2 regions of the Shewanella sp. 38A_GOM-205m genome follow, and region 1 is predicted to be linked to the other one. Evidence: riboswitches for the same ligand, from Rfam matches in the RefSeq annotation. Region 1 holds a riboswitch; the other holds the start of a gene.
What was found. Region 1 has a riboswitch for thiamine pyrophosphate ahead of N512_RS22920 (TonB-dependent receptor). Riboswitches for the same ligand answer to the same signal wherever they lie in the genome.

Region 1 (6,989 bases):
GCGAGTGGGCCAGTTCCCGGCCGCTGAGATCCACAGGGTTGCCATATTTATCCTGATACAGGTAATCACCGTATTCTGTCTGCAGATACCCAAGGCTGGTGTAGAACTGCAGTGAATCTGTGGGATACCAGTTGGCTTCCAGCTCGGCGCCATAGTTATTGGAGCTGCCGGCGTTTTCGGTGAACAGAATAAAGCGCTGGGGATCGACAGGATCCTGCAGCGAGGCCGCTACCTGCTGATCTTCCCTGTCCATAAAGAACAGTGCCAGACGAGTATCCAGCAAGCCATCGGCCCAACTGGATTTCAGCCCCAGTTCATAGTTGTAGAGGATTTCGGTATCGAACTCTTTCTTGTCGGCCAGCTCCTGGGGCAACGTCATATTGAAACCACCGGCCTTGTAGCCCCTGGCTATCCGAACATAGGCTTCATGGTGTTCAGCCAGTGCCTTGGACAGGGCAATATGGCCGCCCCACATGTTTTCCGATGGACTAAAGGCATCACCATTGCTGTCGCTGTAGTCACTCTCACGTCGCTCGAGACGAGCACCGATAGACAGGCTGTAACCCGCTCCCAGATCTGAGTCCAACTGGGCAAACACCGCATAGTTACTGGCGCTGTAGCGGGAAGTCAGCACTTCATCCGGCCAGCTGTTGTATTCAGAGTAGAGATCATTGTCCTCATCGAGATCCATAAAATAGAGCCCGGCCAGCCAGTCTGAGCTGCCGCCGAAAATCCGCCCGGCCTCGTTGGAGCTGAATCTGAACTCCTGTGACAGAGTGCGCCGCTCACCGCGTTTATCCCAGGTGTAATCGTACTCACAGGGTGCGCCGCCACACTCTTTCCCGGCCCAGTAATCCGGGTTGGCCCAATCACCGTCGTAACCGTGGTGATGATCTGTGGCGGCATAGCTTGACAGGGACACCAGCTCAAAAGCCTCAAAGCCGGTATAGCTCAGCTTGAGACTGGAGCCCGTGGTGCGCTGCTTGTCGACGCCTGGCGCATCGGTAATGGTATCGAAGCCGTTATTGTCCAGGGTCCAGGCATCATAACCATTGTCAAAATCGGCGTGCAGTAGAGTGAAGTCCGCCTGCAACTTGTCGGTGGCGTACCAGCGCAGCTTGATACGGCCGCTGAATTCATCACGCTCATTGGTATCGTCACGGCCCAGATACAGGTTGTCGCGATAACCGTTCTGCTTGTGTTGCTGCAGCGCCACACGGTAGAGCAACTTGCCGGAATCTGTCACTGGGCCGGAACTGAAGCCGCTGAAGGTTTGCAGATTATCATTACCGAGCGAGACTTCGGCGCCGTGCTCGAACACGTCTGTGGGATCATTGCTCTTGAGATAGATAAGACCGGCCAGGGCATTGGCGCCATAGCGGGTACCCTGGGGGCCGCGCAGCACTTCAAACTGCTGCAGGTCGTACAGGCTGGAAACGCTGCCCAGCCCGGAGAGATCGATATCGTCGATAATAAAGCCCACAGAGGAGTTGGGCGCTCCCTGGTATTGCTCCTGCTCACCTACACCGCGGATCTGGAAGTATCTTGGCCGGGAGCTGGCACCTGACCAGTTGAAGTTGGCCACATTACCCAGCATGTCTTCGAAATGCTCGGCGCCTTGATCTTCAATGCGCTGCTCATCGATAACAGTCACACTGGAGGGCATCTTCTCCAGCGTCAGGCCACGAAAGTCGCCGCTGACGACTATTACTTCCATGGCTTGTTGCTCATCTTGCTTTTCAACGCCGGGATTATCGGCGGCATGAACGGGTGCCCACAGCAGCATCTGAATGGTGCTGGCAAGCAGAGTAGGTACGGTAAACTTGGACATAGGACCTCAAATATTCACAGTTTGAGATCCGGCAATAAGAAAGCGAGTTGAAAGTGCACGAATTGTGGCCCATTCCTACGCCGGTACTAGCCGGATCAGGTTCTAAGGGTTCGTCATACGACATCTCAGTCAACCGCAATGCGGTAAACACCCCTTGGCGCGGGCCAGTATACACGAGTTACCAACAAAAGTGAGCCAGGTTGCCAAATTGTACCTGAGGGCATAAAAAAACCGCCCACTCCAATACTCCCGAGTGTTGAGCATTCAACGGGAATAATGGCTCGGGCGGCAGTGGTGCCGAGGTTTCAACTTTTAGTTTGAAAAGGCCTCGCGCACATAGATCTCAAAACGGCTGGCGGTCGGATTCGGCGCCACGGCGCTCACCTGCAACTGCTGTTTACCATGCAGCTTGACCGACTTCCAGGACACACCTTCATCATCCAGGGTATAGCCGCTGGCATCATACCAGGTGAACTTGTACTGAATGCGCATATCGGTAGCGACCTTGCTGCTGATGGTGGCTGTGCCTCTGAGCAAGCCGCCCTCGCCTCTGGCCATAAGATCACCCACACTCACAGAGCGGGCGAAGCTGCTGTTGTCTGCTCGGGTTTCACCGGTCGAGCTGGCATACACCCCGGCCGTATGGTTGGCGCAGCCTGCCAGAGCCAGCAGGGTTGCTACTACCAAGACTTTTTTCATCTGCCAATCCCTTATTCTCAATCAATCAAAAAGTGCGCCCTGGCCGTTGCAATCAACTGTTTGCGGTTGGTTTGCCAGCAGTCGATATTGACATTGGCTACTCGCCGCCCCTGACGGGTTATTCGGCACTCGGCGAAACTGTCCTTATGATAACCGGCGCGTAAATAGTCGATGGAAAAATCAACCACCTTGGGCACCTTACTGGTTTGCATAAACACCATAAGCTGGATGATGGCCGACATCTCCATAAACCCGGCTATCACGCCACCGTGAATGGCCGGCAGTACCGGGTTACCTATGTTGTCATCTTTGGCCGGCAGACGAAACACCAGTTCATCGCCAAACCTGTCCACCTGCATGCCGATAAAGCGAGCATAGGGAACATGCTCAAGCAAGTGACTGAAATCATTGGTTTCTGTCACTTTAGCAACTATGCTTTTTACATCCATGGATGCCTTGGGATCTGTCATTTTGTTTCCTCACCCATCAGTGCCTTGCGGAAAGTATCCCCTATCATTTCAGGGCTTATCCGCATAAAGGAGCCAACCGCATGGGCTATGGGGTCGTCTATGCTGTCCTGATAGGCAATGGCCCGGGTGAACGCGACGCTGGATGACAATTTATAACACTCGGCAAAACCATACACCGGCTTGTGGGGCTCGGCAGGCTTCATATAGTCGACCCGCAGATCCAGAGTTGGCGAGATCTCCAGCGAACCATATTTGTCCTTGATGGCACAAACCACGGCGCAACCACTGGCAGTATCCATCAATGTGGTGATAACCCCACCATGAATAACCCCGGTTTCAGGGTAACCCACCAGCTCGGTGCTGTAAGGCAATTCTATCAGTACATGGTGCTCACTGGCCTCATGCACCTTGAGCCCAAGACGGCGGCACTGGGCCAACTGGTTGACGAAACGGGTAGCCAGAGTCGTCAGCGGGAAAAACTCCGGATTCACTTTCATGACGCTGAACTCACCATAGGCCCCAAGGCTTTACCGCCAAGCAGATGCATGTGGATATGAAACACTTCCTGGCCGCCATGTTCATTACAGTTAATGATTAAACGATAACCGTCCTCGGCGATCCCGGCCTCGGCGGCCAGCTTGGCAGCCACAGTCACCATACGGCCTATGGCCTGCTCATCCGAGGCCTTGGCGTCATTGACTGTGGGGATCAGATGATTGGGCACTATCAGTACATGGGTGGGCGCCTTGGGATTGATATCCCGAAAGGCGGTTACCAATTCGTCCTGATACAGAATGTCCGTGGGGATTTCACGGCGGATAATTTTGCTGAATATGGTTTCTTCGGCCATTTTGCCACTCTCCGGTGTGTCGGTTCAGACTCGGCCCAAGGGCCAAACCTCTGTGTTCTTGGCAGTATAATACCATTCGGCCCGGAGATGTAATCGGCCACGGCGATTTGAACCCCAAGCCATTTAAAACTCGGCAGCAATTGCCGCAGCCTGGCTTTTTTGGCAGCATTGTCGCCATGCTCAGCCGGATATGAGCCAATTTGGCTCCCGGCACTCGCCAACGATTCATACGGATATCAGATGATCAGTTATCAGATTTGCCCCATAGATCCCCACGCTCACCTGTTCGAGGTCAAAATCACCATTCAGGCACCGGCTCCGAAACAGGAACTTTGGTTGCCATCCTGGATCCCGGGCAGCTACATGGTTCGCGATTTTTGTCGCAATATCATAGATCTTAAAGCCTTTGATGAGCTGGAGCGTCCGCTCAGCATTACTCAGCTTGACAAGCAGCGCTGGCTGATAGATTCCAATGCCGAATCGCTGCAACTGCGCTACTCGGTTTATGCCTGGGATATGTCGGTGCGCAGCGCCCACCTGGATCAGACCCACGGCTTTTTCAACGGCAGCAGCGTCTTTTTGGCGGTGGCCGGCAAAGAGCTTGAGCCGCTGGAGCTGGAAATTCTGCCCCCGGAGGAGGAAGCCAACTGGCAGCTGGCAACAACCCTGAGTCGAATCGAGGGTGAAGAGTGGCAGTTCGGCCGTTTCAGCGCCGCCAACTATGATGAGCTTATCGACCATCCGGTGGAAATAGGCACCTTTACCCACGGCAGCTTTGAGGCCTGTGGCGTGCGCCATGATGTGATACTGACCGGGCGTCACCGCTGTCACATGCCCAGACTGCTTGACGATCTCAAGGCTATTTGCGAGAGCCAGATCCGCCTCTTCGGTGAAGCGCCGTTTGAGCGCTACCTGTTTATGACCCAGGTATTGGGCAATGGCTTTGGAGGACTGGAACACAGAGCCTCCACCGCCCTGCACTGCTCCCGTAAGGATCTGCCGCTGAGTATGGAGATGCCGGTCAACAAGGATTACCGTACTTATCTGTCGCTCTGCAGTCACGAATACTTCCACAGCTGGAACGTCAAACGCATTAAGCCTGCCAGCTTCATTCCCTATGCGCTGGAGGCTGAGAGCTACACCCGTCAGCTGTGGGCTTATGAAGGTATCACTTCCTACTATGATGACCTGATGACACTCAGAGCCAACAGGGTTTCCAATGAGCAGTATCTGGAGATGCTATCCCAGACCATGACCCGGGTGTATCGGATGCCGGGCAGGCAGTTGCAGAGCCTGACAGATTCGAGCTTCAATGCCTGGACCAAGTTCTACAAACAGGATGAAAACGCCGCCAACGCCATCGTCAGCTATTACACCAAGGGAGCTTTGTTTGCCCTGTATCTGGACTTGACTCTGAGACTGGAAACCCAGGGAAAATACACACTGGATAACCTGATGCAAAAGCTGTGGCAGGCCTTTGGCAGTCAGGGTATAGGCACTGAAGATGACTCCCATCGCCACCTCTACGAGGAGCTGCTTGGCCGGGATGCCAGCGCAGAATTTGCCTTTGTGGATAATACCCAAGAGTTGCCACTGGCGCCCCTGCTGGCGCAATTCGGAATCGAGATGCAGCTTCGCAGTGCCCAAGGCGCTCAGGATCAGGGCGGCGGGGATGTTGAGGGGCAAAAAATCGGCTTCGGAGCCCGCTACAAGGCTGAAGCCCTGGGGTTAAGGATTGTGAGTGTGACCAACGGCAGCGCGGCTCACAGCGCCGGGCTCGCGGCTCAGGATCTGCTGATTGCCGCCAATGGTCTGCAGGTCAGCGCTCAATTTGAAAATGAACTGCAACAATATGAGCCCGGCGATAGTCTGGAGCTGCACTTCTTCCGCCGTGATGAACTGATGACAGGCCAACTGCCTATCAACCCGGCGGCAATAGATACTGTGTCACTCAAGCTCACCGATCCAGCCAAAGCCAAGGCCTGGCTGGGTTAAGAGCCTTGACTCTCGGCCACATCGGCCATCAAGTGACGCTGGGCCCAGGCCATCACCTGGGCTCGGTTGCTTAAATTCAGTTTGCGAAACACCCGATAGAGATGGGTCTTGACCGTACTTTCACTGACATAGAGGGAAGTGGCAATCTGTTGATTACTGAGCCCGGCCAGTAGCGCCTGCAGCACCTCCCGCTCCCTGAAAGTCAGCACATCGCCACTAAGCTCTCCCTTGGCCAGCCGGGATTGCAACTCAAAAGGAATATCGCAGCCGCCCTTCTGCACAATATCCAGGCCACGGCCCAACTGTGCCAAGGTCGCCTCGGGATAGAAAACCGCCTTGACCACAGACGGCAACAACAGGCATTCATACTCCACCCTTCTGGGATAATGCAGTAACACCACTTTGCAACCGCGATTCCTGGTGGCCTGTTTAAGAATCTTATAGCCCAAGGCCGGTTCCACAGTGGCCAAATCCAGCAACAACATGTCGACATCAGCTCCCAAGGCATCTGTGTGCCATCTATCGGGAGATAAGCAGGACAAGCGTACCAGAAACTCCTGCGGCCAACGGCTATCCATCAGCTCGGTCAACAGCGCGGATCTGGAAACCACCAGCCAGTGCATCACATTGAACATAGGCTGCCCTCAGCTAAAAACCCCAAAGAAAATTTACATTACCGCAACATGAGTATCAAAGCAGACAACTGCTTGAAATGGAAGTACAGATTCCTTACCAAAAACTCAAAATGAATAAGAGTTAACTGAACAAGTGCCGCTACAGGCGTTAACATAAAGGGGTAAAACAGATCTGGGGGATCAAACATGGAAACAAATACTGCGGGCCAAGTGCGCCTGTCTCGCTATAAGGCATGGGATCTTCCCACTCGCCTTTTTCATTGGATAAACCTGCTTTTGGTGCTGCTGCTGGTGATCATCGGCGGAGTAATGATGTTCAAATCTGACTTCGGGATCAGTGGTCTCGACGCCAAAATCGGCCTGAAGACACTGCACGTCTGGATAGGTTATGCCTTTGCCATCAACCTGGCATTCAGATTACTGTGGGGATTATTCGGCCCTATCAAGGCGCGTCTAGGTAAACTACTCCCCAAAAAAGGGGAATTGGCAGGCTATCGTGCAGCACTCAA
Region 2 (6,989 bases), on a different contig from region 1:
CAATTGAATGGTGCGGCAACCTGCCTTGAGTAAGGCTTCCAGCAATTCGACATCGGCCACGACCGGGTAGATACCTAAATTATGAGGCAGTGTTTTAAAGCCTTCAGCACTAACGCCTTTAACACCAACGCCTTTAGCACTAACAGCATCAGCAGAGGTTGGCGCTGCAAGCCAAGGGGCGCCGAGCACCTGGGCTGGGTTGGCCCAGGGATAATCCTCCAGCGGCCAGATGACAGGCATAAACCCGGCGGCCAGACAAGCCCCGGGCCGACCTAAGGGGCCGGGACCACGGCCTACCCGATAGCTCTGCGCCAAGGCGCCATTGATATAGGCCTTGGCCAGGATTAGGGCATCGGGCAAGATCCAGTCGTGGGCCAGAAATGCCGCTATGGCACTGGATAACGTGCAGCCGCTGCCATGGTTATTACTGGATGCTTGCCTTGGGCTCGCCAACACAAACCCCTGCCGTTGATGCAACCCGGAGCTGTGAGGCAAGTCTTTAAAAAGCAGTAAGTCTTCTGCCAGGCCGCGCGCGATCCCCGCCTCGAAATCCCCGCCCTTGGCCAAGAGATGGCAAGGCAGTTCGTTTGCCAGGCAAGTTGCCGCATCTTGCCAGGAAGGAAAGTCATGAATATCGCTGTGACTCAGCAACGCCAGCTCGTGAATATTCGGGGTCAGCACAGTGGAGAGCGCCGCCAGCGGCCGGTAATCGAGCCGCGCTGCGCCCGTTGCAGTGCTCTTTGAGAGTGCATCGCCGCAACTGGCCACCATGACAGGGTCGACCACCAAAGGAACATCAGGCAGGTGCCGAGCCAACCAGTCACAAAGCAGCTGCAACTGCGCTTGATTGGCGAGCAAACCGATTTTTATCGCCTTGGGCGGCAAGTCACCGAGCAGAGCATTGAGCTGCGCCAGCAACATCTCCTCGCTCACCGCCTCGGTTAGCGTCACTGCCACACTGCTCTGGGCGGTCAAAGTGGTGATGACAGAGCAGCCATGACAGCCAAGATTACTGAAGGTGGCCAGATCGGCCTGGATACCGGCGCCGCCGCCACTGTCTGAGCCGGCTATGCTCCAGACTATCGGCCTTTTATCAGCCGCCATTTCAGGCTTCCTCTTCATAGCGTGCAGCCTCTGGCTCGGACTTGGGTTTGGGATTGGACTCGGGTTTTGGATTGGACAAGGACTTTTCGCTTGCTGTAGCCGGATGATACAGGGCGCTGCCACCGGCCTTGAACTGCGCCGACATCCGCGCCATCCCCGCCTCGGCATCCAGTACTTCCAGCGGCTGTGCCATCAGTTCTTCTGCCTGCACTGGCTCGGTTTGGCGCTCTGCCGAGTCTGTCCCTGACGAATCCCCCGAAGCCACCTGAGACGTAACCAAAGACGCTGCATAGTCGCGTACATCCTGGGTGATTTTCATCGAGCAGAACTTGGGGCCGCACATGGAGCAAAAATGCGCCACCTTGGCAGACTCCTGAGGCAGGGATTCATCGTGGAACGCCCGGGCGGTATCGGGATCCAACCCCAGGTTGTATTGATCTTCCCAGCGAAACTCGAATCTGGCCTTGGACAACGCATTGTCGCGCAGCTGGGCGCCTGGATGTCCCTTGGCGACATCGGCGGCATGTGCCGCAATTTTGTATGCAATAAGCCCTTGTTTAACATCCTCTTTGTTTGGCAAGCCCAGATGCTCCTTGGGAGTCACATAACAGAGCATGGCGCAGCCGTACCAGGCAATCATCGCCGCGCCTATGCCAGAGGTGAAATGATCGTAGCCGGGCGCAATATCCGTGGTCTGGGGCCCCAAGGTGTAGAAAGGCGCCTCATCACAGTACTCAAGCTGCTTGTCCATATTCTCCTTGATCAGCTGCATCGGAATATGGCCCGGCCCTTCGATTATGGTCTGCACATCGTATTCCCAGGCGATTTTCACCAGTTCACCCAAGGTTTCCAGCTCGGCAAACTGAGCCTCGTCGTTGGCATCGGCAATCGAGCCGGGGCGCATGCCGTCACCGAGCGACAGTGACACATCATAGGCGGCGCAAAGCTCACAGATGTCGCGGAAATGGCTGTAGAGGAAGTTTTCCTTATGATGGCTCAGGCACCACTTTGCCATAATGGAGCCGCCGCGGGATACCATGCCGGTCACCCGATTGGCCGTCATGGGCACATAGCGCAGCAAGACCCCGGCATGAATGGTGAAGTAATCCACTCCTTGTTCGGCCTGCTCTATCAGGGTGTCGCGAAACACTTCCCAGCTGAGATCTTCGGCAATGCCGTTGACCTTTTCCAGCGCCTGATAGATGGGCACGGTACCTATGGGCACAGGCGAGTTGCGTACTATCCATTCACGGGTTTCGTGGATATAACGGCCGGTGGACAGATCCATTACCGTATCGGCGCCCCAACGGGTGGCCCACACCAGTTTTTCCACCTCTTCCTCGATGGAAGAGGTCACCGCCGAATTACCGATATTGGCGTTGACCTTCACCAAAAAGTTGCGGCCGATAATCATAGGCTCAGCTTCCGGATGGTTGATGTTGGCGGGAATAATGGCGCGGCCACGGGCCACTTCGCTGCGAACAAACTCAGGGGTTATCGGCGTGGCAACTATAGCGCCAAAGGCTTCTCCTTTGGCTTTGCGGGCCAGTTGCGGATCTTTGGCAAGCGCTTCGTTGGCCCGGGCCATATTTTCACGAATGGCGATATATTCCATTTCAGGAGTGATAATGCCGGCGCGGGCGTAATGCAATTGGGTCACCCGCTTACCCGGCTTGGCCCGGCGCGGTTTGGGCAAAGCGTCGAATCTCAAATGATCCAGCCCTTCATCCGCCAGCCTCTGCTGGGTAAAACTGGAGCTGACCGAAGTCAGCTCTTGCGTATCATCACGCTCTAAGATCCAGCCCTGGCGCAGTTTATCCAGGCCCTGGCGCACATTGATAGCCGCGTTGGGATCTGAATAAGGGCCGGCACAATCATAAACACGTACGGCGGGATTGGGTTCAAATTGCTCACTGCCATCTTGGGTTGGTATTCGGGTGTCTGTCTGCCTGATTTGGCGCATGGCAACCTGAATATCGGCCCGGGAGCCCTGAACAAACAGCTTCTGTGAATTGGGATGCTGCAAGGGTTTAAGGTTATCGATAAAGGCCTGGGCGGCCTCACGGGTTTGACGACGATTGGATTGACGATTTGACATAAGCAAGCTCACTCTTTTGGAAAATGAAATTGCTTGTCAGGAGAGTTGAATAATAAGCGGCGCAAGCTGACTGGTTAAACTCCTTGATTTGGAGTCCTCCTCCGGCGGTGTTGGCAGACTGACCTCGTGGTTTCAGGTCAGTTCAATGTCCGCTTGAGAAGCCAGATATCGCCTCGGCTCTTTTAGCCTTTGGCATAGATTTTTGCTCGCAGTGGCTGCGGTAATGCTGCAGCTGAATGCTTGTTTCCTTCGCAGGTGCTAGCCTGATCAGGTTCAACGGATCCCGAATAAACGGTCTCAGCCCAGAGGGCACTCCGACAAGATTGCTGCCGAGTATAAGCACAAGCCGAAGCGGGAAACAAGCCCAATAACAAAACTCGCCGCAGGTTCAAACCTATTAAAATCACAATTTAATTATTTGAATTAAATGAAAATACTCGCAAAAATTGAACAAAAAATTTATTTCAAGTCAAATAAATTGATTGCAAAACTCACTTACCAAGCCGCTTTAGACGGCTGGCCACCGCCTCCTTGAGCGCTTTTTCCATCTCTGTCTGACCGCACTTAAATGGAAAACCCAAGTTTTCGGCATAGGGATTGAGTGGAGTCGGCACCTTGACGACTCGATAGCAGGTATCACCATCCTTGACGATACGGTTAGGGTCGAGCGGCAGATCCAGACTGGCCACTTTATTGAAATCATCGGCGTCATTGACCCAAAGCACCTCCATCTCCCCATCCATTTCACTGAGGCTCTTGCGTCCCGTGGCCTTATCCGCATATTGCTGTGATAACTGCTGCAGCGCCTGCTGTTGAGAGTGTTGCAATACTTTTCGGGCAGACTTTAATGCGTTTGAACTGAAGTCCAGCTGAGCTTGCTCTGCCGGCTGCGGTCTAAAGTCATTTGCTCGCTCGGGCGCAGGTACGGCTGCATTTTTCGTTTCTTCAATGACTCTACCAATAGGCTTAACGCTTTGATCCCGAGTCTTGGGGATCCTTTGCTCTTTCTGGTCTTGAACAGCCACTTGTTCAGTCTCTTGCTCTGACTCTTCGGCGGCCTGTTTTTGTTGCTCAGCTTTTTGAACCTCTATCGCTTCCTTGGGCTGGGTTATTGCTTCTTCGGCCAAGGCTTCCGGCACTGGCGTTAACGGTTTTGGGCTGGGCTGACTGAAATACAGATAGGATTGCAGCGCCTTGGGTTTGGCAGGCTCTGTCACCACTCTTTGCCATTCGGCCTGCTGCCAAAACCAGGATATCCCCAGCAATAGTACTAAGTGCACGGCTCCCGCCGCAGTCCAACTGCTGAAGGCGTTGCCCTTTGCCTCACCATCCCCCTGCTCTGCTTTTTTAGCCATGCCAACTTGCGCCAGGCATTGGGGTTGAAACCCAAGCTGTTGACTAAAAGGCGATAGGGCAAAGAAAGGGGCAATCGAATGTGATTGAGAATGGCTTGGTTGGCAGGAACAGGGATTAATGATGTCATCCAGACCAAGCTCAAAGGCAGCATCCCTACCCGGGATGCTGATGCTCAAGCTTGCCATTGCCGCCGAGCTTTCGTCTCGGCTGGCAATAAACTTTTCTGGAAGAGAAGGCATAAGCCGCTGATTTATCCGTCGCTGAATGTAAACTCAGTGTTAGAGAAAAACCCTCGGCAAAAAGTTCATTCCCTTGTTTGAAAAGCAATTTACGCTACAAGCTCAAGTCTACGGCTTCAAGCAAAACAAGTAAAACCCTTGTCGAATAAGATTGACGGAATCCTCTGAACAAAATAACCGTAAAAAGCGACTTGGAAGCCGGGCAACGAGTTGTTAAGGTGCAACATTAGACGTTTGCAAAAAATGCAGACGATACGGTTCAAAGAATAAATCCATCTCAGCGAACACCTGTACACTTTTATCTAGCCATGGCGCTACGGCGCTGTTAGACTCACTTTCAATGAGGTCGAACCAGAGAGTCAATCATGCCCAACAGCAAAACCCCAGCAGCCGAAGCCCAGTTCAATGGCCAGTTTTCCGCTGGATATAGTCTGAATGAAGAGATAGCCAATGCCGTCAGCCATGGTTTGGGGGTGATTGCCGGCATTCTGGGATTGATGCTGATGTTGCTCAAGGGCTGGCATTCGCTGGATGCCATTCAGTTAACAGGTGTAACCATCTATGGCGGCAGTATTATCCTGCTGTTCCTCTGCTCGACCCTGTATCACAGCATTCCTCACCCTGTGTGGAAACGGCGCCTCAAGATGCTGGATCACTGCGCCATCTATCTGTTAATCGCCGGAACCTATACCCCGCTGATGTTAATTACTTTGGCCGATGCCCAGGAAGAATGGGTGCTGATAGCCATCTGGTCGTTGGCATTGGGGGGAATAGTGTTCAAGAGCTGCTTTATTCACAGATTCAAGGCGCTGAGCCTGGTGCTGTATCTGGCCATGGGCTGGCTCTGCGTCGCCGTGTTGCCTGAGCTTATCGATAACCTGTCAACTGCCGGGTTCAACTTGCTGTTGGCCGGGGGGCTGAGCTATAGCTTAGGTGTGATCTTCTACGCTACCAAGGCGATCCCTTTCAATCATGCCATCTGGCATCTGTTTGTGTTGGGCGGCGCCGTTTGCCATTTCCTGTGTGTTTATCTGACGGTGATCTAACGCAGGCGGATAGACTTAACTCAGGCCGCCGTAGAGACGGCTTCCGGCTTGCTGTGCCAACTCTAGCGCAGCTAGGCCGGAGCTCTTATCTCAGCCTGCCATTGATTAAACTCACTGAGTAACCGCCTGGCGGCGATACTATAGTCTCCACCCAAGTTTTGCCAAACAGCCGCAATACATTCCAAGGTACATAACCCGCCCTGGCGCTGATTGCGCCGTAAGCGAAACGCCGAGCCCTGCTCTGCTTGCAGTTCGACTCTGGCAAGCGACTGCAGATAGGGGCTTTGGCGATACATCTTGCCGGCCTCCTGCCAGGTTGCATCGAGTATGACCAGCGAATTTAGCGGCTTCCCTAATTTCAGAGCAGCTTTCAGAGCAGTTTTCTGTGCGGCTTCCTGAGCAGTGTCTTGAGGCAATATTGCGCCCTGAGCCGGGCTTTGGTTTAGCTTTGAACTTTGGTTTGGAGTTGGGTTTAGGCTTAAGTTTGGGCTTTCATTTGCAGCTTGAGCTCGCGAAATACTTTCTTCAGAAGTACTTTCTTCGGTTTGCGGATAGAGTAAGGCGGTTCGCCCCAAAGACAAGTGCGCCATTAACCAAGCATCCGGGGCTTTACGCGCCCACAGTACCCGTTTACAGAGAGTCGGATAAGCATTAAGCGCCAGGGTGGCTGTGTTACTGGCTCGATTCAGCTCTCTTTCATGGGTCAGCAGGATTATTTTCACAGGCAGTTGCAGCTTAAAATGGGTTATCGGCTAATGGAAATCCCGCGAGTGTACCACCAGCGCGTGCATACTGCCCGAGATATCCTCCAGCCGACCGGCCAGCAGATGCAATACGCCGGACGAAAACTCCACGACCCCGCTCACCTTGAGGATCCTGGCGCTCAAATAAGCCTGTCTCTGGGCCCTAGCCGTATCACTCCATACCACCAGATTAACATTGCCGGTTTCATCTTCGAGGGTGATGAAGGTGACTCCACTGGCGGTGCCAGGCCTTTGCCTGCCGACCACCAGCCCCGCCACAGTCACATTCTGGCCATGACGACACTGCCACAAAGAGGCGGCGCTGTGACACTTGCCGAGTAACCCCTGCTCTCTGAGCAGTGCTAGAGGATGGCGCCCCAGAGTTAGCCCGGTACAGGCGTAG

Region 2: another riboswitch for thiamine pyrophosphate. It lies ahead of thiC (phosphomethylpyrimidine synthase ThiC); the one in region 1 lies ahead of N512_RS22920 (TonB-dependent receptor).

What each region holds. Positions count from the first base shown of each region.
Region 1 covers NZ_JADP01000015.1:48,593-55,581, forward strand. Annotated here, with positions in the region: gene N512_RS22920 (TonB-dependent receptor) at 1-1,831, opposite strand, end outside; TPP riboswitch at 1,887-1,996, opposite strand; gene N512_RS0111760 (YcfL family protein) at 2,144-2,530, opposite strand; gene N512_RS0111765 (PaaI family thioesterase) at 2,548-3,000, opposite strand; gene N512_RS0111770 (PaaI family thioesterase) at 2,997-3,497, opposite strand; gene hinT (purine nucleoside phosphoramidase) at 3,494-3,850, opposite strand; gene N512_RS0111780 (M61 family metallopeptidase) at 4,091-5,845, shown strand; gene N512_RS0111785 (helix-turn-helix transcriptional regulator) at 5,842-6,480, opposite strand; gene N512_RS0111795 (cytochrome b/b6 domain-containing protein) at 6,667-6,989, shown strand, end outside.
Region 2 covers NZ_JADP01000002.1:67,835-74,823, forward strand. Annotated here, with positions in the region: gene N512_RS23955 (bifunctional hydroxymethylpyrimidine kinase/phosphomethylpyrimidine kinase) at 1-1,104, opposite strand, end outside; gene thiC (phosphomethylpyrimidine synthase ThiC) at 1,106-3,202, opposite strand; TPP riboswitch at 3,430-3,529, opposite strand; gene N512_RS23670 (hypothetical protein) at 3,694-4,557, opposite strand; gene trhA (PAQR family membrane homeostasis protein TrhA) at 5,163-5,843, shown strand; gene N512_RS22005 (DTW domain-containing protein) at 5,915-6,565, opposite strand; gene N512_RS0102110 (error-prone DNA polymerase) at 6,596-6,989, opposite strand, start outside.